3 regions of the Petroclostridium xylanilyticum genome follow, and region 1 is predicted to be linked to each of the others. Evidence: predicted binding sites of a transcription regulator. Region 1 holds the regulator's gene; each other region holds the start of a gene.
The links. The regulator LexA, encoded in region 1, represses DNA repair genes until DNA is damaged. The targets are predictions, from matches to a motif close to CNAACANNTGTTNG.

Region 1 (10,631 bases):
TAGCCTGTTAAGGCGCCAGCCGCCCATCTCCCTCTATGCTCGAACTTCATAGCCATACTTCGAGGGGGTGGGGGCTGGCCCCATCGGCTGGCTAATCATAGAGGGGAGGCTCGTTGTCAACCGGATTCTTGAAAAAGTTTTTTCCCTATGTGAAAGGAAAATTCTAATGTTAATTATTTACACTAATGTCATCTTTAAGAGGGGTAAAATTTAATTATAAAAAGGGTGGGTTGTTCTATTCCGACTAAAGTCGGCTGAAAGCGTATTTAGACTGGAAGTCCACGGTTTTTGACCGAATCCGCTTTCAAGCGGACTAAAGCAGGAATGGAAAATAAAGCATATTGCAGCGGATTAAATAATCTGCACCTTGATACTTTAATAGAGAAGAAGCGCTCTAATCTATCTACAAAGCAAAAAAATGTGATCATTTCCGCATGGATAGATTAAATGGCTGTTTTACACATTCTGCCACAGTAATAATCTGTTCATCATAAGAAGGCTGGATTGTTTTTCCGGGAGGAACAATTAAAAATCTGGACTCATCCCAATTCCCATTTAAAAAGTCAACCAGTAGTGATTTATCTCCCGTCACTTCATCATAATTCCATTTTAAAAATTCGGCACATTGTTTAGTATATTCTTTATGACCGGTATTGTTAAATTCAGGCCAGTCAATAAATGTACACCATTGGTATTCATTAAACCAGTTTTGCTCCATCTCCATGAGGTAATCTGCATTTTCTTCCCCGTATTTTTCAATATATTGGTTTCGGATAAAATCATATCTTTCTTTTCCTGGCATAGGAGTATTCTCAAGCCAGCCTGCAGAATACCAGTACACCCCTTTATGAGAGTCGAAATATTCTTTATATCTTTCTTTAGATCCTAATAGGAGTGTAATACAGTCATGAGCTTTGGGGACTACAATTTTATATTTTTTAGAGGAAAGACCGATAATTCCATTGCTGCACAGTGCGTAGCCCAATAAAATAGCGTCAAAATCTTCATTCATACAGGATTTATAAGTATACCAATCATCACCCCGATCTATTTTATCGATTTCATGTTGTACCCTTTCCCGTAATAAATTAGGCTCATCGTGAAAACCTTGCCTCATATAAGTAATATCGATAAAGTTCTTCGACTTTGCTGCAATCAAACTTAGCTCTCGAAATAATACTTTACAAGCAATAACCTTTAACCTCACATTATCACTTCGCTTTGCTGCATTAAGATTAAGATATTGGATAATATATTCTATATAATTTGAAAGAATCCTTTTATAATAGTAAAAGAAAATATTATTTTACAAAAAATCATAAAATTTCTCATCTATTCTTTGTAAAGACGATATTTTACATTTTTAACCACTTCTACAATATTGTAATATGCATCCAATGAACCTTTTATTACAATTGGTCTTCCAATAGCAACCATGCCACACCCTCTGGATAGAAAACCTCCAATTTTCATTAAAAGGTTCACATTAGTATGAATATTAATTAATTGTAAATTTCCTTTATTTCCTAAAATGTCATTTAAGCTGTTTAATGCCTGGATGACGATATTTGCACTAAAGCGCCTTCCCATAGTGCAAATGACTGTTCCATGATCATCAATTCCCACAACCTTGATTAAACCCCATTCTTTTTTACAAGAGGTATCAAAATTTGTTTTTTCTATAATTTCTTTTGGGTTGGGAATTCTGTCAGAAGGCAATATTCCTAAATGAATATGGGCAGCCAGAACAGAGGAATGCGATCCTCCTGAACAATGATATATGATAATCATTCTAATCCTCCATAGTGCGATTTTTAATTATTAAAAATAGTAGTCTTTATTGTTTGCTGATTTATATTCATTTATTCAGGCTTTTTTCCTAAGATATTTACACGTTGCTTAACATGCATACTTATGTTAAAATATACGCATCACTAGAAAGGATGATCTATTTATATGCAAAGAGATATAGCTGATTTGTTATTTCAAGAATTTAATATAAGCAAAAAGACTTATATTTTATCAAAAGAAGTAGAAGAGCAAGTTGCGGATAAATTCAGCGAAATAGATTACATAAGCCGGTTCAACCAGTATAAAGTATTAAAAGCTTTTCAAAACAATCATATTAGTGACAGTCATTTTGTAGAAACAACAGGATATGGTTATGACGATTTAGGCAGAGATGCTTTAGATGCTGTTTATGCAGAAACTTTTAGAAGTGAAGATGCATTAGTCAGGCATCATATTGTTTCCGGCACCCACGCTCTTGCACTATGCTTATATGGGGTTTTAAGGCCGGGAGACACATTGATTTCAGTTACAGGAAAACCCTATGACACCTTGGAAGAAGTAATAGGTATAAGGGGGAAAAATAATGGATCTTTGAGAGAACTGGGTATAAAATACCAACAGGTAGACCTTACACCCATGGGAACAATAAACTATGATGAAATAAGTGCTTCTATTGATAAAAATACAAAAGTAGCAATGATTCAGAGATCTAAGGGATATGATTGGAGACCTTCTTTAACGGTAAAAGAAATAGAGAGGTTAATTCATACCATAAAAACTATTAATCCTGATACAATATGTTTGGTAGACAACTGTTATGGTGAATTTGTTGAAACCATTGAACCTACAGAAGTAGGAGCTGACCTGGTTGCCGGATCGCTGATAAAAAACCCTGGTGGCGGTTTGGCTCCTACAGGTGGATATATTGCGGGGAAGAAAGAGTATATAAAATTAGCTGCTTACCGTCTGACATCACCAGGAATAGGGAAGAAGTGTGGGGCATCCCTGGGGATGAATCGACACCTCTTTCAAGGATTTTTTATGGCTCCGCATATTGTTTCACAAAGTTTGAAAGCAGCCATATTCTGTGCGGCGCTGTTTGAAAGGCTTGGCTTTGAGGTATGTCCTAAATCTGATGAAATCAGGACAGATATTATCCAGGCAATAAAATTTAATAACCCGGAACTGCTGATAAGCTTTTGCCAGGGAATACAAAAGGGTGCTCCCATCGATTCCTTTGTAAGACCTCAACCATGGGATATGCCGGGTTACGACTCTCAGGTTATTATGGCTGCGGGAGCATTTATCCAGGGATCTTCAATTGAATTAAGTGCAGATGCTCCAATCAAACCTCCTTATATTGCCTATATGCAAGGAGGGCTAATCTGGAACCATGCTAAATTGGGAATTATCATTGCACTTCAAGATATGATGGACAAAGGTTTATTAAAAATATAAATATACTTAATAACTGCAAGAAGGTACTGCACGGACAGTACCTTCTTTATATAATGCAATTGAACTAAAGTTTTCTAAAAACACCAATAACTTTTCCAAGTATTGAAACTTCCTTAACAATGATAGGATCCATAAATTGATTTTCAGGTTGCAATCTAAAATATCCGTTTTCTTTATAGAACCTTTTTACTGTTGCCTCGTCTTCAATTAGTGCTACAACAATATCACCATTATTGGCAGTATTTTGTTTTCTTATAATCACTAAATCACCATCTAATATTCCGGCATCAACCATGCTTTCTCCGCTTACACGAAGCATAAACACATCACTGTTCTGGGCTAATTCAACAGGTAAAGGAAAAGTATCTTCAATATTTTCCACGGCTAAAATAGGTTGCCCGGCAGTAACTTTTCCTAATATCGGAACCTGAATTAGTTCCCTGGCAGGCATAATATTGCTCAATGAAGGATTTTTACGAGCTTTGTTTTCTATAATTCTCAAAGCTCTGGGTTTAGAAGCATCTTTATGCAACAAGCCCTTTTTTTCTAATCTTTCCAAATAACCATGTACTGTAGATGTAGATTTCAATCCGACAGCACTGCATATTTCCCTGACAGAAGGGGGATATCCTTTTTCCTCAATTTGTTCATTTATAAAATCCAATATCATCTGCTGCTTTTCAGTCAATTTTTTTTGCATAAATCAGGACACCTTTCCCATTAAATTTTAATGTCATTATAACATATGTTACACAATATATCAAACGAATGTTCGTAAAAATTTTAAAAATTTATTGACTTAGAACAAATGTTCTGGTACAATTAACCACATAGAACATCTGTTCGTTTTGGTGGGGAGGAAGAAATATGAGAACTAAAACGCAGCTCAAGCTGAAGATTATTAATAAAAAGCGCTTTGTAACATTTATTACTTCAATTTTAATCCTTTCAGTCATTCTAACTGTTATGTTTTTTGCCCAAACATCCGTTCGAGGTCAAGCTGAAAGTAATTATATTTATGTACATATTGCTACTGGAGATACATTATGGGATATAGCATTACGTTATAATCAAAACCATAAGGATATTAGAAATTTTATTAATGAAATCATGCTGGAAAATAATATGGAAACTGCAATGCTCACTCAAGGGCAAATACTTAGAGTTCCTGTTAAATAACTAGTTACTTTTTTATGATTGTATGATATACTAAAAGAAATATATGGTTAAAATAATACTATTGATGTTATGATTAGAGTTGGAGGAAAGCAATGCCACGTAAGGAATGTATATTAGAAGATAGATTGTGTACCAACTGCGGAGATTGTAATATGTGTGATATAGATAGCAGTAAAATTTGTACCAGCTGCGGAAAATGTATTGATGATGATGCGGATTACAGAGCTATCGGAATTGATGACATATTAGAATTGGAAGTAAATAAATAGGGAAGGGAAGAGCGACAATGTATCCGGAAGGGGAAAGGGAGTTATTATTCCCCTTCCTTTATTATGTTTGCCAACGGATTTTGGTCTACGGCATTTCGCAATTGTTCATTATCTACATGCGTATAAATTTCGGTGGTGGATAAGTTTTCATGGCCCAAAATTTCCTGTAATGCTCTTATGTCAACTCCACCGTGTTTATACATTAGTGTGGCGGCAGTATGACGCAACTTATGAGTTGAATATTTTTCAGGATCCAGCCCGGCTTGTTTTATATACTTCTTTACAATATATTGAACAGTTTTATTGCTAATTCTTTGTTTTCTCTCACTTAGAAAAAGGGCATTTTTATCTTTAACGCCATTGACAGGACGTACACGCAAATAGTTATTGATAGCATTAATACAAGCCTTATTAAGGTATATTGTTCTTTCCTTATTGCCTTTGCCAACAACTGTTAAAGTATCATTTTTAATTTTATTTAAGTTTATACTTACAAGTTCAGAAAGCCGTAAGCCACAATTTAAAAATAACGTCAGTATCGCGTAATCTCTTTCTTTATATTCACCATTTATTGCATATAGTAATTGTTTACTTTCTTCAAGGTTCAAATATCTGGGCATGCGCTTTTGAATTTTTGGAGATTCTAGTTCTTTAGCAGGATTAATATCTATGAGCTTTGCTTTTGTATTAAGGTAACTAAAAAATGATTTTATACTGGCAACCTTTCTGGCCCGTGAGTTTGCATTATTGCCACGTTTACGATTAACATAAGCCATATATTCGTATAAATCGCTTAAAGTTATTGTTTTAATTAACTCAACATTTATATCATCAATTGGTATTTTTTCAAAATCAGCATCTTTATCAACATAACCTTTATGTATCTTCATAAATCTGAAAAATGTCCTTAAATCAAAAAAGTATTCTTTTGTTGTATTTTTTGATTTGCCTTTAATTGTTTCCATATAACTTAGATAGTCTCGAATAACTTGCGGCGCTTCACTAAAATCAATCATAACTTCCACTCCTGATTATACAAAATTTTTATTTTGTATAATCATATCACAAATTTTTACCAGTGTCCAGACTTTTCTATTTTGATTTCTATTTTAATTCTAATTTGGGAAAAATAATTTGGGTGATGTTTTTATGATAATAAGACTAGGCTATTTTGTTGCGATCATAAAAGCAATATTGGAGATAAAAAATAATCACCCTGCCTCGCTACTGCGGGTGATTATTTCATTTAAAAATTTTATATAATGGTGACCCTAAGGGGATTCGAACCCCTGTTACCGCCGTGAGAGGGCGGCGTCCTAGGCCACTAGACGATAGGGCCAAGTTCTAATGTGGTGCAGGTAATATTATACACCACATTTTGTCACTTGTAAATACCAAAGTTTTATTTTAAATTTCTGCTGCCCGGCTTGATGAAAGGTATCCCTTGCTTACAGAGAGGACAATTTTCAGGTTCATAGGATTCAACCTCCATAGATATTACTGCCTCAAACCTTGTTCCAAAGTCAATTTTACCTCCGGTCCTGTCTACTACTGCTCCTACTCCTGCAACTTCTCCACCGGATTCCTGAACAATTTTTATAACTTCTCTTACCGAGCCCCCTGTAGTCACAACATCTTCTACTACCAGTACTTTTTGTCCTTTTTCAATAGTAAAACCTCTTCTAAGGGTCATAATTCCGTTTTCCCTTTCAGCAAATATGTTTTTCACCCCCAGCCAGCGGCTTACTTCATAAGACATCTGAATTGCACCTATCGCCGGTCCTATTACCACATCAACACCTGCATCTTTGAATTTGTCAGCCAATGCCTTGCATAGCTCTTCACTATACTTGGTATACTGAAATATCTTTGCACACTGTAAATATTTATTACTATGACGGCCCGATGTCAAAAGAAAATGTCCCTCTAACAGTACACCTGCTTCTTTTAAAATCTCTAATACTCTTTCCCTTGTAATCATAAAAATTCTCCCCTTCTATATCTTTTTTATATAACTTTATACGTCCTTTTTCCTCCACCAATCCTGTTTGGCAAGGGTGCTCAACTCACCCAAGTGAGCATTATCTCCCTCAATTACCACCGTGTAATTATCATCTTTAATATTAACAATTGTTATGGATGCATTATCATGCCATTGAATATCTGTAAATTCCTCAAGCGGCTTGCCGTAAAAATAGCAGAGCAATGCTTTAATAACCGTACCATGGGTAACTACACAGATATCTTTCTTTTTATTATCTTTTATAATCTTTATAATTTCTTTTACCACCCTGTTTTGAAATTCGACCATGGATTCTCCGTTTGGCATTTGAAGCAAATAGGGTTTGTTTTCCCAGTGATGGTAAGCTTCCGGCCACCTGTGAGGTAAATCGGCCCAGGGTACATCCTCCCATTCACCGCCATTAATTTCTCTTAAACCTTTAACAACACGGATAATCAACCCTTTTTGTTCACTAATGTATTTTGCAGTTTGAAAAGCCCTCGAAAGGTCGCTGGAATATAAAACATCTATATGTTCTTTTGATAGTCTTTCAGCTAGCTTTTGTGCCTGCAAATGCCCGTTTGGAGTTAAATGAGAATCGGTATGTCCATGAAATCTGCGGATAATATTCCCTTCAGCTTCACCATGTCTAACTAAAATCAAACGTGTCACAAGGATTACCTCCTTAATTCGGTTCCACTTTCCCTATTATTTCCTTTACATCATAAATGTTATTCTTATGGAGATAACTTTCTAATCCTTCCAAAACTTTTATACACGCTAAAGGGTCAACAAAATTTGCAATTCCTACAGCCACTGCAGAAGCACCTGCCAACATAAATTCTACGGCGTCTTCTCCGGTCATTATTCCCCCCATTCCGATAATTGGCACTTTTACGACTGATGCCACCTGCCATACCATTCTAACAGCTATAGGCTTTACAGCCGGTCCCGATAAACCACCCACATTATTAGCCAGGATTGGTTTGCGGGTATTAATATCTATTGCCATGCCTAATAATGTGTTAATTAATGATATCGCGTCTGCTCCTCCGTCCTCTGCAGCCTTTGCAATCTCCTTGATATCTGTAACGTTGGGTGAGAGTTTTACAATGAGCGGTTTTTTGCAATATTTTTTTACCTGTTGTGTAATGTTATTCACGGTACCGGCATTTGTTCCAAAAGCTACTCCACCTTCCTTTACATTTGGACAGGAAATATTCATTTCTATCAAATCTATGTCGCTATCACTTAGAATTTCCGCCATGGTGCAATATTCTTCCACGGTATTGCCGGAAATGTTTGCAATAATTTTTGCAGTAAATTGTCTTAAAAATGGAACTTCGTGTTCTACAAAATATCTTACACCTGGGTTTTGCAATCCAACGCTATTGAGAATTCCTGCAGGCGTTTCGGCAATCCGCGGCGGTTTATTTCCCTGTCGCGGTGTAAGGGTTAATCCCTTTACACATATTCCCCCCAGCCGGTTCAGGTCAAAATACTCTCCATATTCCCTGCCAAAGCCAAAAGTTCCCGAGGCAGTGATGACGGGATTATTAAGTTGGATTCCTGCAATGTTAATTTTCATATTGAATGAGCGTTGAGATGCACCATCATTTTCACAATTATAACTCCGAGCTCCGAACTCCGAACTCCGAACTTTATAATTACTCATCAAACATCACCTCATTCCCCCAGAATACAGGACCATCCTTACAAACATGCTTGTATTCCCAAGCACTATCAGATTTTATCTTGCAAGCGCACACCAGACACGCACCAATCCCACATCCCATTCTTTGCTCCAAAGAGATTTGACAGGGAACGGCATATGTTTTACAGATACTGTTAACCATCTTAAGCATTGGTTGTGGTCCGCAGGCATAAACAATATCAGTCTTGCCCTGTTTTAATTTTTCTTCCATCAATTGCGTTACATATCCTTTATATCCATAGCTTCCGTCATCGGTAGCTATTTGCATTTCTGAACATACCTTATTAAAATCTTCTTCAAGAACTACCATGTCTTTATTTCTGAATCCCAAATATGCTGTTATGTTTTGAGCTGAAATTGACTTGGCAAGCATTAGAAGCGGAAATACGCCTATTCCTCCTCCAATAAGCAGTGGTTTAGCATATTTAGTTTCTAAAGTATATGAAGTTCCAAGAGGACCTAAGATATCTATACAATCACCTATCGTTTTGCTTGCCAGTAATTTTGTACCCTCGCCTTTTATCTGAAAAACAAATCGTACTTCATTCTTTTCAACATCAACATCACATATACTGATAGGTCTTCTTAAAATTGCATTTAAACCGTTATCACATTTAATATTCAAAAATTGTCCCGGCTTGGCCTGTTGGGCAATCTCTTGACTTATTATCCTCATATCAATAATTCCAGGAGCAATTTCTTTTTTATTACTTATTTTGCAAAGATGGTTTTGTTTGAACATTTTTTCTCCTCTCTACTATAAAAATATATATTATTTTTATATTTATATTTTTGTAATGTCTATTACCTCCAGATCCTTTTCTTCTTTATTTAACTTAAGGCTGGCTATAACAGCTTTTGCAGTGTCTAGGGAAGTCAAGCAGGGGATGGATTGTTCGACAGACTTTCTCCTGATTTTAAAACCGTCTCTTTCCGGCTGCCTTCCTCGCGTAGGAGTATTAATTACCAGGCTAAATTTTCCTGCCTGTATGAGTTCCAGTATATCCGGCGAGCCTTCACCGATTTTTTTAACAACATTGGCAGCAATATAATTGCTGTTAAGTTTATGTGCTGTATTTCCTGTCGCATATAATTTAAACCCTAATTTTTCAAAATCCTGTGCTATCGCAATCAGTTCTTGTTTATCCGTATCTCTGACAGTCATTAATATATTGCCTTTTTTAGGAATCTTAAGTCCTGCACCGATCAAGCCTTTATACAGAGCTTCCGCAAAATTCTCAGAAATTCCCAGGACTTCTCCCGTCGACTTCATTTCCGGTCCCAGGCTTATGTCTACATCATGCAGTTTTTCAAAGGAGAATACAGGCACCTTAACGGCTACATATTTTCCTTCCGGATGTAAGCCCGTACCATATCCTAAATCTTTTAATTTTTCACCCAGGACTATCTTTGTCGCCAAATTCACCATTGGTACATTGGTAACCTTGCTGATATAAGGCACCGTTCTGCTGGAACGGGGGTTAACCTCTATCACGTATACCTGGCTGTCGTACAAGACAAACTGTATGTTGATGAGCCCTTTAACGTCCAGGGCTTTTGCCAGCTTACAGGTATAGTCTACAATTATATCTTTATATTTCCGGTCAATGGTTTGGGTTGGGTAAACAGATATACTATCTCCCGAATGTACTCCTGCCCTTTCCAGGTGTTCCATAATTCCTGGAATGAGGATGTCTTCACCATCACAGATAGCATCTACTTCTATTTCTTTTCCCATCATATATTTATCAATCAATATCGGGTGCTCCTGTTTTACCCGATTGATAATTTCCATAAACTCAGTGATATCATTTTCATTATAAGCGATTTCCATTCCCTGTCCGCCAAGTACATAGGATGGCCTTACAAGGACGGGATACCCTAACTGCTGTGCTGCATCCAAAGCTTCTTCCAGTGTAAAGACAGTCCTGCCAGCCGGTCTTGGGATGCCGCACTTCTCCAGTATTTTATCAAATTTCTCCCTATCTTCGGCAGCATCGATATTTTCAGCCGAGGTTCCTAATATTTTTACACCTAATTCTTTTAATGTTTTGGTCAGCTTTATAGCTGTTTGGCCTCCGAATTGCACAATGGCACCATACGGCTTCTCAGTTTCGACAACATATTCAATGTCTTCCGGAGTTAAAGGCTCAAAATACAGACGGTCGGACGTATCAAAGTCGGTACTAACCGTTTCGGGGTTATTATTGGCTATAAT
Region 2 (10,631 bases), on a different contig from region 1:
CAAATTTATCGCTGATAAAAATGGTTCCATCGTAAGGAGCGATAAAGACTGGAGAAGCATTTACACCGACCACTCCTTTGAAGGTGGGGCGGCGTACCTGGTTGAAGGTGAGGAGGGCGTACCTGAAGGATATATCCTGTATTCTATCCATTCAGGGGTATTTAACATCCATGAAATGGGATATACAAACAGGGAGGCATACAGGGGACTTTTGTGGTTTGTTTTCTCCCACTCTGCCCAGGCACAAAGGATTACCTGGAAAGCTCCGATGGACGATATGGCCTTTGTACTCCTTTCTGAGCCAAGACGTGATATTGTTCTGAGTCCTTTTGTAATGGCAAGAGTGTTGGATGTAGAAAAGATATTGGAATTACTTTGTGGTGTTGTTGAAGTACCAGATATAAGTATCAAGGTGCAGGACCCTTTAGCAGTATGGAACACTGGCACATTTAATATTTGTTGTGGTAAAATAGCAAATGAGGGCAATAGACAAGCTGGTTTGGAGTGTTCAATGAATACTTTTTCACAACTGGTTATGGGTTTTATCTCTCCTGTACAAGCTTACCACCTCGGGATGCTGCAGGCACAGAGCATGAAAGATATCGAAAAAGCTAATAAATTATTTCCATTATGTAATAACTTTATAAATGATTATTATTGATGTGTGCAAAATCTTTATGAAACTTAAATAATAAATGATATAGGGAGGGATATATATGGTGTATATTTTCTTAGCAGATGGTTTTGAAGAGATAGAAGCTCTTACAGTAGTAGATATATTAAGACGTGCAGATATTGAGATCAGGACGGTCTCCATTAAAGACAAGTTTGTGACAGGTGGGCATGGTATTCCTGTGCTGGCAGATTGTTTAATTGAAGAGGTAAAAGCTGAGGATGCAGATATGTTCATCTTGCCGGGAGGGATGCCGGGGACGACAAACCTTGAAAAAAATGAAAAAGTACAGCAATTCTTGGAGCATGGGGTAGATAATGGGAAGTGGATTGCGGCAATTTGTGCTGCACCTATGATTCTTGGGAACAAGGGATATTTAAAAGATATAGAGGCAATTTGTTATCCGGGCTTTGAGAAATACTTACAGGGAGCAGTCGTAAAGGACAATAGGGTGAATGTATGTGGAAAATTCATTACTTCCAAGGGACCGGGAACTGCAATGGAATTTGCCTTTACCATTGTATCCATCTTAAAAAGTGAAGAAGCAGCGCAGAGACTAAAGAGGCAAATGCAATACTGTGAATAATTTGAATTAAAAGAAACGCATTCGGATAGCTAAATAAAATCATCTCAAAGGATTTCGCTGATAATAGAGCCTTTTTCGAAAAAGTATATTTTTATATGCTTTTTGGGGGAGGCTTTAACTTTTTATGATCACAAAATAGTAAATACAAATTATTTTAGTATGAAATATCTTTTGTATTGCAAAATTTTTTAACACTCGATTGTAACTATTATAAATTGATGATATAATTGGATATTGAGGGAATTTAATGTATTTTTTATATAAAAGCATTTACTATAAATATGTTTTACAAAAGAGGTCGTGTACATGATGAGTACTAATGAGAACGCAATAGAAATTAAGGATCTTTCATTTACCTATAGCACCCTTGAGGATAACAAAACAAATGAACCTGCACTAACCCATATTAATTTAAATTTCAAAAAAGGTGAATTTGTTGTGATTATGGGTCCCAGTGGTGCAGGGAAATCTACGCTGGTAACGGCTTTGAACGGTCTGATTCCTCATTTTATCAGGGGAAAGCTTGAAGGAACCGTATCAGTTCTTGGCAATGATACAAGAAAAAATAAAGTCAGTTCTTTTGCCAAAGATATAGGCTTGGTTTTTCAGGATTTTGAAGCTCAGCTCTTTTCTACAAATGTAAAGCTGGAAATAGCTTTTGCCCCCGAAAATTTTAATGTGCCCGTTGATGAAATTAATAAAAGAATTAATAATCTTTTAAAATTGATTCGGCTGGAAGGCTTTGAGGAACGTGAACCCTCTACTCTTTCAGGTGGACAAAAGCAAAGACTTGCAATAGCATCGGTAATGTCGGTAATGCCTCAAATATTATGTATGGATGAACCGACAACAGACTTGGACCCTATTGGTAAAAGCGAGGTTTTTGAAATCGCTTCCAGGTTAAGAAAAGATGAAAATCTAACATTAATCATCATTGAACACGAAACTGAGGAAGCCCTTTATGCCGATAGGATTATATTTATGCAGGACGGTAAAGTGATTGCGGACGGAAATGCCAAGGATATGCTATCTGATGTTCAAAAGATGAAATCGATAGGGTTAATGCCTCTACAGGTGCCTGAATTATTCCAGCGGTTAGGTTATAAGGAAGAGTTGCCCATGACACCTCAGGAAGGTTTTGAAAAAATCAACCAACTGGGATATGTTATTGATGAAAAGCAGTATAATGAAATATTGAAATCAGACCTTAAAAGGGAAAAAGCTTACAGGGACACTCTTATTAAATTGGAGGACGTATGCTTTTCCTATATTGAAGGATGGCCAATTTTAAAGAATGTAAACATGGAAATAAAAAATGGGGAATTTCTTGCTGTTCTCGGGCAGAACGGCAGCGGAAAAACAACCCTGGTTAAGCTGTTAAATGCATTGCTTAAACCTACCTCGGGAAATGTACAGGTGTGTGGCTTAAATACGAAAGAACACGATGTTTTTCAAATCGGAAAAAAGGTAGGGTATGTATTCCAAAACCCCGATCATCAAATCTTTGCTGAAACAGTATATGATGAAGTTGCTTTTAGCCCTAAAATAAGAGGATTGTCCAAGGAGGAAGTTGAGCAAAGAGTAAAAGAAGCTCTGGAAGCTGTAGATTTACAGGGATATGAAAAGGAAGATCCCTTTACTCTTACAAAAGGTGAAAGGCAAAGAGTTGCTGTGGCTTCAATTTTGTCAGCCAGACCTGATGTGATTATATTGGATGAGCCTACCACAGGCCTTGATTATAGCGAGCAGCGAAGAATGATGGAATTGATAAAGCGTCTAAATGAAAACGGACATACCATTATTATCGTTACCCACAGCATGTGGGTGGTTTCAGAATATGCACACAAGGTTGCTGTAATGAAAAATGGCAATCTTATTGCATATGGAAAAACAAGAGAAATATTTAAAATGGAAGATATGCTTAAGGACTGCTTTTTGAAAGTCCCGCATATTGTTTCACTTTCAAATAAAATGGGAAATACCGTTTTATCCATTGATGAAATGATTGCTTGCTTAAGGAGGCCGTAGAAGCAATATGAATTTGTTTTTATATCTCAATAAAGATACTTATATGCACCGATTGGATCCCAGGACGAAAATAATTGTACTGATTGCCAGCTTTATAATAGGTATTTTATTTAGTTCTCCAATTTCATTAACAGTATTCAGCCTGGCAGTGATTGTATATGGTGCAACAGGGAAGATACTGGGAAATTTAAAGAGAATATGGTTTATTCTGCTAACCATTGGTATTTTTACAATTATCATGTGGGCTTTTTTTGCACAGGGTACTACTCCATTACTTGGTCCGGTAGAACTTGAATCTTTGCTTTATGGTATTGCAATGGCAATAAAAATCGATATAATGATTATAGCAGGAATGATTTTCCTTTCATCAACGAAAATAGAGGAAATATCCCTTGGGCTTATGAAGCTGGGGTTACCCTATCAAGCTGCATTTGCGTTTTCAACGGCGATCAGGTTAGTACCCACCATTATTGCAAATTGTTATACTATCATTGAAGCTCAAAAATCAAGAGGCCTAAATGCAGATGAAGGGAATATAATCCAGAAAATAAAAAAATTCGTACCTCTTCTTATTCCGGTTTTTTTATCCATTATAAGAAGTACCAATACCTTTGGTATGGCTTTGGAATCCAAAGGCTTTGGGGCGCAAAAATTTCGTTCTTCCATTATAGATTCTAAATTTAGCAAGATAGACTTTTTTATAATATCTCTTAGTATTATTTGTATTGTTATTAGTGTATATCTAAGGATCATAGGTTATGGAGTTGTACAAGGTGTGATACTATAGCCTTGAGTAGTCTGTTGAAGCGAAAGAGGTTTAGTAAATAAAATTAAGTGGAGGTCGATAAAATGAAAGACGCATTACGTATGTGGAAGTACACCAAGATGGTTGTACTAACCGCCCTTTCCGCAGCAATTTATGCAGCGGTGTTAATCCCTTTTAAGGCAATTCCATTAATTCCTGGTTTCACTGAAATCAGGCCGGCAAACCTATTTCCTGTATTATTAGGGCTTCTGTTCGGACCAGCCGGTGCCTGGGGGTCAGCTATTGGAAATCTAATCGGTGACTTTTTCGGTACCTTTGGAATTGGTTCACTGTTTGGATTTGTTGGTAATTTCCTATATGCCTATATTCCTTATAAAATATGGGGTAGATATGGGATCTTGCCAGAAGATGACAAAACTCCTACCATCAATTCAGCTAAAAAGTTTGTCGAATTTGAAATTGCAACTGTCGTAGCAAGCACTGCTTGTGCTATTGTTATTGCATGGGGACTTGATGTATTAAAAATGGTTCCTTTTGCAGCATTATCAACAATTATCACTGTCAACAATGCTATTATTTCTGCTGTATTAGGTCCTGTAGTTCTTGTACTGCTTTATCCTAGAATTAAAAAATGGGGATTGCTATGGTCAGATATCTTAGCTCCTGAAGATATTCCTGTTCCTAAGTTGCCTAAGGTTTACTCTTCATTAGTTCTAATTGGAGCTATAGGTGGTTTGGTTGTTGGCTTAATCATTTCATTAGGATTTGCTAACCAGGCAGCCTTTGCTGCAGGTTTTGCTGCCGGTGGAGCCGGTAGTATCGGCGTAGGTCTTGGCATTTTACCGTTCTTGGCAGCAATGTTCTACGGTGCTTTTAAATTATAAGGAAACTATTAACAAAACCAAGGATAAACGGATATACCAGCGTTATATGGTTGTACGTTATCACCTTAAAGGATATATCAATATAGATATATCCAATATGGTTGACTTATGCCGGCATACGGTAGGTACTTACGTTAATAAATATAAAGAAAATGGTCTTCTTGTTTTCTTACCTCCCTATAGCCCGAAACTTAATATGATTGAAGGGCTAGGGGATGGTTGAAATCAGATGTAATTAAGAATGTCTTCTACTCCTCTGCAAAACAGATTCGTGAAGCTGTAAGGGGTTTCATTAATTCAATTAACAATGTTCCGGAGCAGGTCATAAACAGGTTATGCCTGCGAATGTAAAATCTTTATTGTAATATATATAGATAACCAATTCGATATTTTTAAGTGAATAAGAAAAATATTGAATTCCCATATAGCGACAGACATCCGCGATTTCCTTCTTCTCCGCAATCGAAAATTTTGCCCAGGTTAAGTGATGCAAAAGGGTCAGCTTCTTAGCAGTACTTTAGTACTGCGAAAAAACTGACCTTTATTGCTTACCGGGCAAAACTTCCGATTGACTGCTTGTAGAACCGTCCCCATGTCACAGGTCCCCATGTCACATCCTCTAAATTGCTCATAAAAAATTTTTAAAAATCTACAAATTTCTACAAAAAATTTATGAAAAGTATAGTATATTAATCTTGTGTTTTTAATGGGTCCATATAAAATATATATTATAAACAAAGGAGATGGTTTTAATTATGAAACAATTTAAGTTATTACCAATAATGTTGCTGGTTTGTTTATTTTTTATATCAATAACTGCTTATGCAAGTCCTAACGATTATGCGGTTAAAGACCAAGAAATTGTATTAGATTTATCAATGAATTCTGATGGAGTTACTGTTACTTTTGTTAAACAGCCGGATGGCAGTTATAAATATATGTCTCAAGAAGACAAAATGCGTAGTGCGCCTTCTGAAGGGGAGATGACTAGTGCGGTCTCTCAAGTAGATGTAGTAACCTTTCATGTTGGTGTGAGAAATTGGACAAACTCACAAGCAGATTTATATTGGGAAGCGACAAGTACTACACCAAATTTGACAGCTGTAAACGGTAACATTTATATTAAATCTACTAATATACTATTTCCGAAAACATACGCAAATGTAACTGCCATAATACGTATTCTTCAATAGAAAGAATTCTTATGTCTTATAAAAAAATTTTATGGATAAAAAAATTTTTATGAATGGATGGTTAAAATGTTTTTAGAAATTAATTATGAAAAGGTGAAACATTATCCCGCAAATCATATTCCACAACATGATATAAAAGTATACAGCCGTGAAAACTCAGGGGATATAGATGTGTCTTTTATAGAAAATATCATAAGCAATAACTTAAATATTCAAATAGCATTAGCTGATCAATACTTTTTTGAGAGAGAATTTGATGCTAAAGTTGTAAGTTCAATTACGATATCTGATAATAAATCGGTTGAAGATGAAATTAATAAGTTAACAACCATTTTTATGCGCGTAGTTGTCCCTTTTGATCAAAATGGTAGTCCATATATCATTCAATTAAATGGTATAAATAAATTTGTAAAAGATATTTTTAAAGACATGATATTGAATGATAAAATTAATCCTATTCTTAAATTTTTTACGTTAGAAAAATCATTTCTATGTGACTGCAATAGAACAGCTTTTTATGAATATATTGATTCTGACAAAATCAAGGATGATGAACAAGATTATAATTGCTTTAAAAATGATGAATATGTCAAATATATATTATCTGATCGAAAAAGGTTTACAAGTGCTTCTTTTATTAATGTATCCGGTTTCAGCATTGAAGAATTAAATAAAAGTGTATACATTAAGTATTTAAAATCATTAGTGCGTAATTTGTATTTGTTTATATTCGATTGTAGTATTGATGATAAACCATACTATATAAAACAACTAAGGTGGTATTAGTTGGCAATCTTTCTGAAAGTCACATTTCAACACATCCATGCCTCCAAAGATTGCTTTCTTTTTATTATTCCCTGGGGTAGGGATGCGCACCTGCTTTCCAGACGGCATCCACATCGCCCTCAAAGGAGGGAACAAATGGACATCAGATTCATCCATGAATACGACCAAATCGTCGGGTCCTGCATTCTCAATAGCCTCTCTTATGGCATTAATCTTTGCAGTAGCTTCAGAGTCTTTTTAATTCAAAAGTAAATAATATTTATCAAATTAAATATTACCAATAATCATATAAATGTTCATTGTATCATGTCCGAACGGATGTTATAATTTTTATAAAAATCTAGAATTAAGAGTTAGCAACTGGGCTGATTTTATTGCATTAGTGGAGAGGGTTTTATGGTGTATTACATATCTATTGCATATATAATTGACCTTATTATTGGTGACCCCCATTGGTTACCCCATCCTATTTGTTTTATAGGAAATCTTATTGGCAAAACAGAAAAATTCTTAAGAAATGCCATAGATAGATCCAAACAATTAAATAAAGCAAAAACAGAAAAAATAGCGGGAATATTTCTGGTAATGATCGTTTTGCTTACAGTTCTATTGATAATTAGTATACTGCTATACTTTGCGAAAAAGATAGACGTATGGGTTTTTAAACAAGCACTACCCACCACCCACTACCCATTACTCACGATACTAACTATCTATTTCCTCTTCTCCTGCCTTGCTACCAAATGCCTGGCTGTAGAAACCAGAAAAGTATTTTTTGCCCTAAAAGATAATGATTTGCCTCAAGCGAGAAAATATTTATCATATCTTGTAGGCAGAGAAACATCAAGTTTGACGGAGAAAGAAGTAATAAGGGCTGCAGTGGAAACGGTGGCTGAAAATATCGTGGATGGGATTGTTTCACCTCTTTTTTATGCTTTTATAGGTGGTCCGGTCCTGGCTTTTATTTATAAAGCTATTAACACGATGGATTCTATGGTGGGCTATATGAATGATAGATATATCAATTTCGGTTGGGCTGCTGCTAAACTGGATGATTTGGCAAATTATATTCCTGCCAGGATTACGGGGGTGGTGATACCCTTTGCTTCCGGCATTATTGGATATGACATTTCAAGAGGATATAAAATTATGTGGAGAGACCGCCGGAACCATAAAAGTCCCAACTGTGCCTACCCCGAAGCAGCTGTCGCCGGGGCACTGGGAGTAAGACTGGGTGGCACCAATGTGTATTTTGGAAAAGAAGTGTATAAACCGGCGATCGGAGACGAAAAGAGACCTCTGGAAATTGAAGATATTGCACGTGCGATTAGGATTATGTATGCTACATCTTTTTTAAGTTTAATATTGTTTGGGATAGGGTATGTACTCATTAAGTAGCGGGAGAGCGTGAGACACAACCGCACTGTCGCAGATGTGTATCATCATATATGGAATGTTGCAGCCGGAAAATCGCCATGGAGGGCGATTTTAGGCTTATCCCGGCACGGATGCCGGTATAAGCCGACGGCAAGACATGGAGTATATGATGATACACATCCTAGTCAACAGAAAAATAATAAAGGTGGAAATGGAGATAATTTATGAACTTGCGGAAAGATGTTCATGGTGGCAACGTATACAGAGCCAGAGATGAATATGGTATAAGTATTGGAGAAATATTGGATTACAGTGCCAATATTAATCCACTGGGAGTGCCTGAATCTTTACAGAAAGCAATTATGAATAATATGAATCTTTTGACCCGCTATCCTGATCCTGATTATACCGGAGCCAAAAGAAGCCTTGCTGAATTCAACCATGTAAATGAGTCTAATGTTATTATGGGAAATGGTGCTACTGAAATCATCTTTTTAATAATGGAGGTTCTGAAGCCAAAAAAAGTGCTTATTCCCTGTCCAAGCTTTTCAGAATATGAACAGGCAGCGTTATTTGCCGATTGTGAGGTAGAACACTATAGGATAAAAGAGGAAGAAGATTATATCCTTGACAGCAGGGATTTGATGGAATCTCTTACAGAAGACATTGAAATGCTTGTCCTTTGTAATCCCAATAATCCCACCAGTCAGATCATTGAAAGAAAGCCGATGAAGGATATCTTGGATTTCTGCAGGGAAAAGGGAATAACAGTAGTAATAGACGAAGCGTTTATAGACTTTGTGGATGAGGAATTTAATATATCGATGGTTGATGAATTGAGTGTTTACCCAAACCTGTTTATAATAAAAGCCCTTACAAAGATTTTTGCCATCCCCGGTTTAAGGTTGGGATACGGCATAGGCAGTGAAAGATTAATCAAGCGGTTGGAATTAAAAAAGCAGCCCTGGACTTTAAATAATATGGCAAGCCTGGCTGCAGAAATACTTCCTAAGGATAGGAAATATATTGAAGAAACAAAAAAATGGATTAAGGCTGAACGACTGAGATTTTTTAGTAAATTAAGCAGTATAAATGGCATAAAAGTATACGAACCCTTTTGCAATTTTATCTTAATAAAGCTGCTTGATGACCGCTTAACAAGTTACAATTTATGTGAAAAAATGGCCCAGAAGGGCATATTGGTACGAAATGCCGCCAATTTTATTTTTCTGGATGAAAAATATATAAGAATTGCAATTAAAGATCAAAGGAGCAATGACATATTTCTGGAGAAATTTGTGAAAACACTGGAAGAGGTGAAAGCAACCGATGGAATATATACATGATCCTAAAGCCATAGAAGCCAGAAGTTTTGAAATTATTACGGAAACATTGGGACAAAGAGACTTTACAGACCAGGAAGCGAAAATTATTAAAAGGGTAATACATACTACTGCGGACTTTGAATATGCAGACATCCTGGAGATAAGCCAAGGGGCGGTTGAAATTGGATTAAATGAAATAAAGAAAGGCAGTAATATTATTACTGACACAAAAATGGCTTATTCAGGTATTAACAAGACGGTATTAGAAAAGTTTGGCGGGGAAGTGCACTGTTTTATTTCTGATGAAGAGGTGGCTCACGCAGCTAAAATGAAAGGAATCACCCGGGCTATGGCTTCCATGGATGTAGCCGTGCAAAATCCAAAGAATAAGATATTTGCAATTGGAAATGCCCCTACTGCATTATTCCGGTTAAAGGAATTGATTGAAGAAGGAAAAGCAATGCCATCCCTGATTATTGGTGTTCCCGTCGGGTTTGTAAATGTAGTAGAATCCAAGGAGGCAATAAAGGAACTGGGTATTCCTTATATTATTTCCAATGGCAGAAAAGGCGGAAGTACCGTAGCCGCTGCAATCGTTAACGCTTTATTGTATATGATGGGAGATAAGGAATAGTAGGGATAAGTGGTGAATGTCATGGAATTTCAACCTTATGCAATTGTGAATGGTAAAAAGATGCGCAGGGGTTTTACGACCGGTTCCTGTGCTGCTGCAGCCAGTAAAGCTGCAACCATGATGTTGATAGAAAATCGGGATATATATTCCATTGAAATCGATACGCCGAGGGGTTGGCGGATCACCCTGCCAATACAACAAATAGAACGCAGCAGTAATGCGGTGAAATGTTGTGTAGTAAAAGATGGCGGTGATGATCCGGATGCAACCCATGGAATTCATATATATGCCGGTGTACGGCTTATTGATAAAGAAGGAATTGTTATAAAAGCCGGCGAAGGAATCGGAACCGTGACCCGTCCAGGTTTGCAGGTGGAAG
Region 3 (10,631 bases), on a different contig from region 1:
GCAAAACAGCTGCTTGACCTCCATAGGAAGCACAATGTTAAAATCATGGTAGCAGAAAACTATAGGTACAATGAAGAGATTAATAAGATCCGTGATATCGTTAACCAGGGTAAAATCGGAGAAGTTGTATACTTTATTCAAAATAACGTAGTAGATTTTGAATCCGAAATGAAAAAGGATACCTTTGCTGCCAAGGAATGGAGACAGCATCCTGATTACAAAGGCGGTGCTTTCCTGGATGCAGCGCTTCACGACCTTGCCGGAATGAGGCATATCTTCGGAGCTGTAGATCATGTATACGCAATGGGAAGGCCGCAGAAAGAAGACTTTAATCCTTACATGTCGGTTAATGTGCAGATCCTGTTCAAAAACGGTGTAATTGGGCAGTATGTTTATTACCCTGACGGCAAGGAAATGCAGGCACCCCTTGTAGGAATGCGTATCTTTGGTACAAAAGGCGAGATTTATCTGGAAGAGAAGACATGCGGCTTTATAAACGTAGCTTATAATGATGGCAACCGTGAATTGATCCAGTATACCCCTGGCCGGGGATACTTCAATGAGCTATTAAATTTCTATAATGCCATGATAGGAATAGAAAACATCTCAGTAACTCCTGAAATCGAATATGGCGACGTTAAGATGGTGTTTGACATACTAAAGTCTATAGAAACAAAACAGCCGGTTAAGGTAGATGTCCCTGAAAGCATTGGAGAAGAGGAATATAGAGTCTATGCTCATGTTTACCAGGAGCCGGAACATGGACAGTACCTTCAATAGTATGTATTGAATTTAGTTTACTAATTACATGGGAGGCTGCGACATGGGGACGGTTCCTCAGTCGCATGAAAAGCGTATGCGACAGACGAACCGTCCCCATGTCGCACAGACGAACTGTCCCCAAGCCGCATCCATTCTTCCTGCAAAACATGACTTTTTCAGTGATTTCGGATGGTTCCCCTGTTACGCTATGAAGTATGCTATGATAGGAATTGTCAAAACCGATAGCAATGTGGAAATAAATACGGACTGGGCGCCAAGATAGGCATTACCGTCGTATTTTTCAGCCAGTATGGAAGCATTGGCGGCTACCGGCATAGCAGTAATAACTACAGGTATGCCAATCATTAACAGATTCAGATGAAATGCTTTTAAAATAAACAACACAATCACGGGCAGAAAAATCAATCGTATAAAACTTACGATATATACTTTATAATTTGAAAAAAGTTCATTAGGCCGGGCATTGGCCAATATCAACCCTGACAGAATCATGGACAGAGGTGTTGTGGTAGAACCAATCATCTTTATTGACATGGTTATCGGTTCAGGGATTTTTAAAGAGAATACAAATATAAACAACCCTGCTATTGTGGCTAAAAAAGGCGGATTAATAACATTTTCCGGTTCCATTTTCACACTATTGGACTCACCTCTCTTTATAACCATGATTCCTAAAGAGTTAAATAAAAAATGTATTGGAATACTAAACATTGAGACATATAAGATTCCTTCCTCCCCAAATAACGCTTCTACAACCGGATAACCCATGAAGCCAAAATTTGAAAACATAATTCCGAATTGATATATGTTCCGTGACAAATTGTCTACTTTTAACCATTTTACTGCCAACACCGCCACAACATAAGAAAAAGCCAGTATACCAAGAGATATTACGATAAGCCACACACCGTTTGTCAAAATCTCGGCAGAAAAGGAATGGTTCATGCCATGAATAATCATCGCAGGCAATGTAATATTAAATAAAAAGTTAGACAGATTCTTGCTAAAGGAAGCATCTACTATATTCAATTTCCGTGTAATAAAACCAACTAATAGTAACATAAAAAGTATTAATATCTGATTAAAAGTTACAAAAAAGTCCATATCAAAACTCCTCACACTTATTAATAACTCCGGTTGCCCCAAATATTATACCACAAAAATTTTGATTTGGGTGCATTTAATTTATAATTGGACAGCTTCTAAGCCTTTCCGCAACGTTCTTTCCATAATATCCTTCAAATATAAAATATACACCCTTTTGATTTTGTAATATCTTGACCTTTTTACGACTTGGTGCAATAATAATAGATATTAAATTACAAAAGAAGGAGTACAGTATTTATGAATTCAGCGTACGTTACTGCTCCACTGGTAGGTGCCTTGATAGGTTATATTACAAATTTTATAGCAATTAAAATGTTGTTTAAACCGTTGGAAGCCAAATATATTTTTGGTATAAGGATTCCTTTTACTCCCGGTATTATCCCCCGTGAAAAAGCACGGTTGGCGAGAAGTATAGGTATAGCAGTGGGTGAAAAACTTTTAACAGATGAAATTATTATCGATACCCTCACCTCGCCCTATTTCCACCAAAAAATAGAACAATTTATCGACCAGAAGTTAGCTGAGGTTCAGCATAGTAATAAAACGCTGACCGACGTTATACATTATCTACTGGATGATGCTGAATCAGAAAATATACTTATTAATATTCAAAAGGATGTTGCTGACTTCTTATATCAAAAAATTAATTCTCCCGAGGTAATGGAAAAAATCAGTTTATATATATCACAAAGTTTAGTAAATTATATTGAAAAACAGTCAGCTAACCCGCTGATTAAAATGGCGTTGGGCTTTAATAAAGGTATTATAGATTCTATCATTGACATCATTACCGGAAAAATTAAAGAGTTGCTTTATACTGACTCCCGCGCTGTTATTGAATCATTGGTACAAGACGAAATACAAGGCATTTTAAACTTAGAAATAGGTAACTTGTCCCAAAAGGCAAGTGACAAAATTCCTGAAATAAGAGAGATGGCACTAAATATTTTTAATCGTATAATTAAAAATAATATTAGGACAGTTACAGCTCTGCTTGATATTCCTTCTATTGTCGAAAGACGCATCAATGATTTTGATATTCTGGAAGTTGAACAGCTTATTTTAAGCGTGGTGGATAAGGAACTTAAGGCTATTATTTGGCTGGGAGCATTATTGGGATTAATCATGGGCTTTTTAATGCCATTATTCAGTTAACATGAAACATAGTGGGGAGTGGGGAGTGGACAGTGGGGAGTGGAGAGTGGGGAGTAAAACCGAAACCACAGAAAAAGTCCGGTTTAGCAGGAAGAAGGGATGCGACTTGGGGACGGTTCGTCTGTCGAATGCGCTTTTCATGCGACTGAGGAACCGTCCCCATGTCGCACAGTCCCCATGTCGCAGCCCTGAGCAATCAAGCATATTTTCATCATTATTTGCGCCGGTGCAGTCCGGCGTGGCAGTTAATAGCAAAAAAGCGCTTCGAATAATACTCGAAGCGCTTCTTTCAGCTTATTTACGCTGTTTGTGTCTTCTTTTTAAAATTATCTACGAAGGTCATTTCGCCCATTCCACGTTCCAGGTTTACTTCGTAAATACGTTTTGAGCCCAACTTCTTTGCAATTAACTGTGCTGCTGTTTGTGGGTCAATTCTCTCCCCACAGGTAAATACGTCTATGCTCGCATAACCGTGCTCCGGAAAAGTATGGATTGCCAGGTGCGACTCAGAAATAATAACTACTCCTGATACTCCTTGAGGCGCAAATTTGTGGAAAGCCACTTCTCTAACCTCAGCTCCGGCTTCCAGTGCAGCTTCTACCATTACCCTTTCAACTAATTCCCTGTTGTCGAGAAATTCATTATTACATTCCCAAAGTTCCATAATACAGTGTCTTGAATAAGTATTCATGATACTGTCCCCCAATCTTTTTAATATTTTCTCCACCACGGGGGAAGGTTAGTTCAACCGATGCCCTAATCCACAGGATAGTTAGTTCAGCAGATGTTCCAACCCTTTAAGTGGAATAAGTACAAGTAAATTTGAATAAACTTAAGTATAATTAAGTCACTTAAAAAATATAACACAAATCTAGAGAAAAATCAAATATTTTTTTAAAATTTAACAAAAAGTTTAGTTTTATCTTTTCAAATAATGCTGTATAATATATATAAGAAGAAAAATACCTTTTTTACTTTAATAATGCATAATAATATAATATTATTATATTGTTTTTAAATTCGAAAGGAGCATATCTATGGAAGTTGACCGGATGCAAAAAGGTGATTTTTTTAACCTGGACAGCGCGGTCCCTATACCATTATCAATGACTAAGAAACTACTAAACATTTTATCTGCTGAAAGTACACTCATGTCAATAGAAACCGATAATAACCATCATTTTGTTGCAAAACTGCATTTACTTGCAAACCCAATTGAGTATTACAAAGAGATGAATAAAATCATTGGCAAAGCTTATAAAATCAGTAGGGATTTAACCAAGTACAGGAAATACAAGGAAAACTCACGAGTATTTAATAGTGTCAACATCATTCAAACTAACGGGATGTATTTTATTGATTTGCAATATAGAAGCGCCCAAGGATTTATTGATATACTTAACAATCATAAAACAGTATGAATAAGGCAGGTTGCTTTTCGGATAGGAGATGTCAAACATCTCCTTTTTATATTGTCAAAATCCGTTATTGAATAAATGTGTCCTAAAGTGGTACAATTATTGTATATGAAAAATTGGGGAGTTGAAATATGGTAGATTTATTGAAGCTGAAGACAGAAGAACTTAAAGCACTAGTTGAATATAAAGAAGTTCTCGAAAATGACGGTCAGTTCCCTAAAAATTTCTGGACTCAAGAGAAATACCAGTTAAAGGGAATTAAAGTTAAGTGCAGGATTCTAACCCGGTATTGCCTGGAGAATCTGGCCCACCTGGAAGTAACGGATTTGCCAAAGTACAATCTAAAACAAATCAAATCTATCCTGGTTAGAGGAAAACTTTTTGGAATGGTTCAACGTGTTTTTAACCATGATGTGCTGGAACTTTTAAAAAATGCTTATCCGGAGGAATTTAAGAACAGGACTTTAAAAGAATGGATGTGGAGCAAACACGGTTTATGGCACGACGATAACCTCATTATTGAAGCAGTCCAGGATATGGTGCGTAAAGAAGGTATCCGGCGAATTGAGGATATTCCTACCCTTGACTGGAAGAAGAGATTAATTAAGCACGGTATCTACAATGTTTTAGCCTATTTCAATTGGTCTATTTATGCTCTTTTTAACTTTGTATACCCGGATAAATTTCATCCTACCGATTTTAAGTATAAAATCAAATGGGCTGCCTCCGAATCCCTGGATAACGCTTTCTACTTCATGCATAAAATCTTTAAAAAGAAAAGGTATACTCTGGATGATATCCTTATGCTGGGAACCTCAGACTTCCGCAGGTTAGGGCTGGCCGGAATGCTGATGGCGTTATTTGATTCTTCTACTTTGAAAGCCAAAGAGTACTATTTATATAAAACTCTTGGCAATGAAGATCATCAAAAAGAGATTATTAATGACATCAATGCACTTATTAAGAAAAAACGTGATGAAGCCGTTATAAGAAGATTGAAAAAGGTTGCTGCAGGCAAATATATCTACAACCTGCATGCTCATCAAACCATATATGATTTTGTACAAAGGCATGCTAAAAAGAATAATATGACCATTGACGAATTTATTGCATCTTATGGGTTTGAATATAAAAGCGCCAAAAAAGATATACAGGAAATTTCTAAAGATGATATATGGAGATTGCGTAAACAAGGCTTGACCTATGTCCAAATAGCGGAAGAGCTGGGCAGCAATCCTACCACCATCTCAGAAATGTGCAAAAAGCATTTCGGTGGAGACCCGCTTATTCCAAGACCGATAGAGGATTATATTACCGTTCAGGAATTGATGAATAAGTATCATGTTGACCATAAGACCGTGATGAAACTGGTACACGAAAATGGTTTTGAAAATCATACCACCATACGGTTCAGATATTTAAAGAAATCTGAAATTGAACCAGCATTGAAGAAATACATTAAAACCAGCAAGCAGCATCAGTTTATGGTAAAGCGATATGCGAATTAAACTGCGACAGGATGCGACAAACAAGAACTGTCCCCTGTCGCATTTTAATACACCTTGTCTTTTTCAAGATATTTAATTACTTCATTATAGACTATCTGTTTCATTTCCCTTTCCTGCTTATAGCTTACATTTCCATCCACACAATTCATCTCATATGCAAAAACTTTGGAGTTCTTTTTCAGCTTGCTGATTCTTTTCATATGTTCCCTGCTCATGCGAAAAACACCGATGTTAACATCCCTGATTCCTTCCGGGGGAATAACAGCAAAAATAGAATGGATAAAGTTTTTGTAAACAGTTTCTAAATCATCTATCATAATGAGAGGTTCAAGGGATAGTCTAACCTTTAACCCTTTGGCTATTGCCTGTCTGATACTGTTTAACCTTGCCTCCAGTGAAGGTGCTCCGGCTTCATAGTTTTGTATCACCTCTTGCGGTGACAGTGTCCATGCAAAAATAACATTGCGCGGAATCTCCTTATCTGCAACTGCGTTAAAATTTGCACTTTTAGTTCTGATTTCTACCAAGACGTTAGCATTATTCCTTGCATAATGGATCCACCTGCCGGTAAACCCGGTTAAATTTTCAAATGCCAGCAGATCCGATTCGTAGGAAAGACACAGGTAAATCTTTTTATCCCTGGTCAATTCATCTACTGCACTGAAATAATCCTCCAGGTTCACGAAGATTACGATATTGCCGGAAGGATACATCCCCTGCAGATAACAGTACTCACATTCGTAAAAGCAGTTCATAATGCTTGACGAATAGTAGAAATGTTCTTCCCCAAAATTTTCACACAACCCCGAACCGGGATATATAAAGTCAAATTTCTTCTTAGCCAGGATCAGTTTTTGAGACCTTTTCTGGATAATATAATTTTGCCTGGGCCTGTTAAATATATCCCGATAGTTATTAATAAGTACCCTTTGCGCTTTTGGCAGTCTTTTTAAAATCTGCTCTGTCACTTCATGGCCCAATATCTCTTTCTCTATGTATATATGAGAAAAGCTATTCAGATAATTTTCCAATAATTTGCCGGAACAATTTTTTTCCTTCATCCTTTGTTTTCACCCTTAAATTCTCATACTCTTTCAAAAAATCTAAAACATTAACTGAATTCGTTTTATCCTTTCTAATTTTATAGTTTTCACATGCTTTAACCAATTGATTCTTTTGGGCCTCAGTAAGTCTCAGCCCCTGGATAACGCCGGCTATCATCCGGCGTTCATCAGCCTGCAGTATTTCTTCTTTTTGAAAGCTTTCTGCAATCACTGCCAGGAATTTATCAATTGCCTCCAGGTTATTATGTATTAATTCGAGTATAAAATCCTCTTTAAGCCTCTCCCCTTCAAGTCTATCCGAAACGATTTTAATCATATAAATCTGATGAGGAGAGAAAAATTTTGAAGCTGCCTGATAAAACCCACTACTTTCCATATCGCAAAGCTTTGCTGACAAGTTACTTTCCGTTGTTACCGGGCTGGCATAAGTTTCAATATCTGCTTCTTCAAATGGATGACGCATAAGAACATCCGGATAAAAATCCCTTCCCGTCTCATGGTCGGTAATTTTATTAATTAAATATGCCCTGCCTATTCCTGCATCTTCGGTCCCCGCCCCACAAATTCCGATATTCACAATGCAGTCCTCTTCTTTCAAAGTGTGTTGTGAAAGGATATGCGAAACTCCAATAGCACTGTTTACCTTTCCTACTCCTGTAATAATAAGGGCTATTATGTCGTTGTGGAAAACCTGAAAATAGTGGTCCTCATTATTCCTCTTCAATTTAAAATACTCAATGACAGGCTTTGCTTCAATATATAAAGCAGTTGCAATATACAGCATATTTGTGGTCCTTTCATTTTTAGCTATGGACAGGTGACATGGGGACGGTTCTTCTGTCACATAATTATGTGACAGAAGAACCGTCCCCATGTCACCTGTCATATTATATCATTAAAATTATATTATATATTTATCATAGATTCAATAGTGCGACAGATTTTACAAACACTGTTATATTATCCCACGGAACAAAAAGGTTGGCCTTACAGTCTAATTTAGTAAAACATATTGGAGGGATATATATGGATAATTTTGTAAATTTCATTTTTAAGTGTTATCACTTGTTTTGCCTCTTCTATTCCTTACTAAGCTATGCTATAATATAGAACAAACGTTCTAAATCATATGGATAAAGGTGATGTTATGCCTGGCAGAACCATCATTCATGTAGATATGGATGCTTTTTATGCCGCAATAGAAATTAGAGACAATCCTTCTTTGAAGGGTAAACCGGTAATTATCGGTGCTCTTCCTCACCAGCGGGGGGTTGTGTCTACCTGTTCCTACGAAGCCAGGAAATTTGGCATACGTTCAGCTATGAATATTAAGGACGCCTACCAGCGCTGCCCTGATGGGGTATATCTCCGTCCGTCCTTTGAGAAATATGAAGCAGTATCTTCTCAAATTAGAAAAATTCTTCTCGAATTTACGGATATAGCTGAATTTGTTGCATTAGATGAAGGGTACCTGGACATTACCTATACATCACATCTCTTTGGAGGCCCGGAACAGATTGCATGGGAAATCAAAAAGCGTATTAAAAATGAGTTACAGCTAACCTGTTCGGTAGGAATAGGCTATAATATGATGACTGCAAAACTGGCAAGCGAGGAGAAAAAGCCGGATGGTTTCTATAAAATAATGAACCCGGAAGACCTGGACGCTTTGATATTAGGCCGTCCTGTCAGTGTCATATATGGCGTAGGCAAAAAGACCCAGGAAATATTAGGAAAATACGGAATTTTCACTGTAAAAGATCTAAGACAATTGGACATGTCCTTTTTAAAATCATTGTTGGGTAGTCACGGTATAGATATCTATCATATGTGCCGGGGAATTGACCACCGGGAAGTAACTCCAAACGAAGAAGCAAAATCCTACGGCCGGGAAACTACCTACCAGGAAAACACAAATGATTTTAATTTTATCCGGAATACCTTGAAGGAAATCGTAAAAGAACTGGCGTTATTGCTGAAACAAGAAAAAAAATGGTGCAGGACTGTAACATTAAAAATAAAATTCAGCGATATGAACTCTATTACCCGCTCCCAGACAGTGGAAGAACCTATCAATGATACAAACACCATTTACAATATCGCCTGTAAACTGCTAAACAAGGTTGAAAGAAATAGATACATACGGCTGGTAGGACTATCTTTAAGCAACCTTACCAATCAATCCTTCCAGCAAATCAGCTTTGATATGTTGGATAACGCCCCTGTAAAGAAAGATAGGCTTTCCAATACACTCTTTCAATTGAAGAAAAAGCATGGAATGAACGTTATAAGAGATCCGATTGATTTCAGTAATAAAAGGTAAAGATAAAGATAAAGATTTAGATTTAGAAACAAGATCCTGTATCTATATCTATATCTTTATCTGTATCTCAGCCTCAATCTTTAATTATCTTCTTCGCAAGGTTAAGAATTGTCTTCTCGCTTGTAGCGCCTGAGATAGCATTATAAAATGTTCCATCGGGATTTATGATAAAGGTTATAGGTATTCCCTGTACTCCATACTGTGCGGATACCTGCCCCGTTTCATCCAGCAGCACCGGTAACGATAGATTATTTTTGTCAACATAATCCTTTACCGTCTGATAGCTTTCTTTTGAATCTACTGCCAGTATAACCGCTTTGCCTTCCTTGGCAAGCTTTTTGTTTGCCCGGTCAAGATCAGGCATTTCTTCTACACAATAGGGACACCATGTAGCCCAGAAGTTTAAAAAGACCAGCTTCCCTCTATAATCGGACAGCTTTACCTGCTTACCTTCCAAATCCTTGAGCTCAAAATCCGGAGCCACAATTTTTCTATCAATCTGTTCCAGTGCATTTTGTTCTTTGTTCCTGTTATAATAAGTATATCCAACGAAAAGAAGTACACCAATAATAACCGTCCAGAAAACTATATCAAATATTTTTTTTGCACCCATAATTTATTCACCCCCTTGTTACAGCGTCACACTAAAGTATTGCATTTTGCCTGTGAAAATAAGAATACCCATAATAATTAGGATGATTCCCGAGACTATGTTGACTACCTTTTGATATTTTTGAATAACTGTAAAGATTCCCTTAATTTTATCAAACAGAATAGCTGAAATTAGAAAAGGAATTCCCAAACCAAAAGAATATACCAGAAGAAGCAGAATTCCCCTGGTTACAGTTTCTTCAGTACCTGCCAGAAGCAATACGGAACCCAGGAAAGGCCCTACGCAGGGCGTCCATCCAAGGCTAAAAACTGCTCCAAATAACATGGAACTAAAAAATCCAAGTTCTTTGAATTCCATATGAATTCTTTTTTCTCTACTTAAAAAGCTTAACTTAAGTATCCCTAAAAAATATAAACCAAATATAATAATGATGGTCCCGCTAACCTTTTTAAGCGAGTCCGCATGGCTGCGCAGCAATCCCCCTATAGCAGTTGCAGATGCCCCCAATAACGTAAAGACAACAGTGAACCCCAGTATAAATGCGAGAGAATTGAATATCAGCTTTGTGTTAATACCTTCAGCAGTCTCATTTGACGTCCCCGCAAGATACACAAAGTATATCGGCAGCATGGGCAGAATACATGGAGAAACAAACGTGAG

Region 2: the regulator LexA is predicted to act here: its motif matches at 7,228-7,241, upstream of cbiB (adenosylcobinamide-phosphate synthase CbiB).
Region 3: the regulator LexA is predicted to act here: its motif matches at 8,144-8,157, upstream of CIB29_RS10390 (DNA polymerase IV).

Annotation. Positions count from the first base shown of each region.
Region 1 covers NZ_NPML01000007.1:24,927-35,557, forward strand. The annotation lists gene CIB29_RS03350 (DUF1638 domain-containing protein) at 425-1,117, opposite strand; gene CIB29_RS03355 (DUF3189 family protein) at 1,333-1,791, opposite strand; gene CIB29_RS03360 (methionine gamma-lyase family protein) at 1,957-3,249, shown strand; gene lexA (transcriptional repressor LexA) at 3,314-3,949, opposite strand; gene yneA (cell division suppressor protein YneA) at 4,117-4,428, shown strand; gene CIB29_RS18830 (hypothetical protein) at 4,521-4,697, shown strand; gene CIB29_RS03375 (tyrosine recombinase XerC) at 4,742-5,713, opposite strand; tRNA gene CIB29_RS03380 (tRNA-Glu) at 5,961-6,036, opposite strand; gene pyrE (orotate phosphoribosyltransferase) at 6,100-6,678, opposite strand; gene CIB29_RS03390 (histidine phosphatase family protein) at 6,715-7,371, opposite strand; gene CIB29_RS03395 (dihydroorotate dehydrogenase) at 7,385-8,287, opposite strand; gene CIB29_RS03400 (dihydroorotate dehydrogenase electron transfer subunit) at 8,367-9,155, opposite strand; gene carB (carbamoyl-phosphate synthase large subunit) at 9,198-10,631, opposite strand, start outside.
Region 2 covers NZ_NPML01000029.1:258,588-269,218, forward strand. The annotation lists gene CIB29_RS17685 (GNAT family N-acetyltransferase) at 1-661, shown strand, start outside; gene CIB29_RS17690 (DJ-1 family glyoxalase III) at 717-1,259, shown strand; gene CIB29_RS17695 (ABC transporter ATP-binding protein) at 1,566-3,287, shown strand; gene CIB29_RS17700 (energy-coupling factor transporter transmembrane component T family protein) at 3,295-4,074, shown strand; gene CIB29_RS17705 (QueT transporter family protein) at 4,137-4,937, shown strand; partial or broken gene CIB29_RS19715 (transposase) at 5,095-5,288, shown strand; gene CIB29_RS17715 (hypothetical protein) at 5,693-6,130, shown strand; gene CIB29_RS17720 (hypothetical protein) at 6,197-6,916, shown strand; gene cbiB (adenosylcobinamide-phosphate synthase CbiB) at 7,313-8,314, shown strand; gene CIB29_RS17730 (hypothetical protein) at 8,324-8,521, shown strand; gene cobD (threonine-phosphate decarboxylase CobD) at 8,518-9,639, shown strand; gene CIB29_RS17740 (precorrin-8X methylmutase) at 9,623-10,252, shown strand; gene cbiD (cobalt-precorrin-5B (C(1))-methyltransferase CbiD) at 10,274-10,631, shown strand, end outside.
Region 3 covers NZ_NPML01000018.1:83,219-93,849, forward strand. The annotation lists gene CIB29_RS10350 (Gfo/Idh/MocA family protein) at 1-780, shown strand, start outside; gene CIB29_RS10355 (AEC family transporter) at 964-1,887, opposite strand; gene CIB29_RS10360 (DUF445 domain-containing protein) at 2,128-3,045, shown strand; gene speD (adenosylmethionine decarboxylase) at 3,344-3,736, opposite strand; gene CIB29_RS10370 (hypothetical protein) at 4,083-4,466, shown strand; gene CIB29_RS10375 (DUF4046 domain-containing protein) at 4,595-5,971, shown strand; gene CIB29_RS10380 (SPL family radical SAM protein) at 6,016-7,032, opposite strand; gene CIB29_RS10385 (5'-methylthioadenosine/S-adenosylhomocysteine nucleosidase family protein) at 6,983-7,921, opposite strand; gene CIB29_RS10390 (DNA polymerase IV) at 8,165-9,358, shown strand; gene CIB29_RS10395 (peroxiredoxin family protein) at 9,432-9,971, opposite strand; gene CIB29_RS10400 (cytochrome c biogenesis CcdA family protein) at 9,990-10,631, opposite strand, start outside.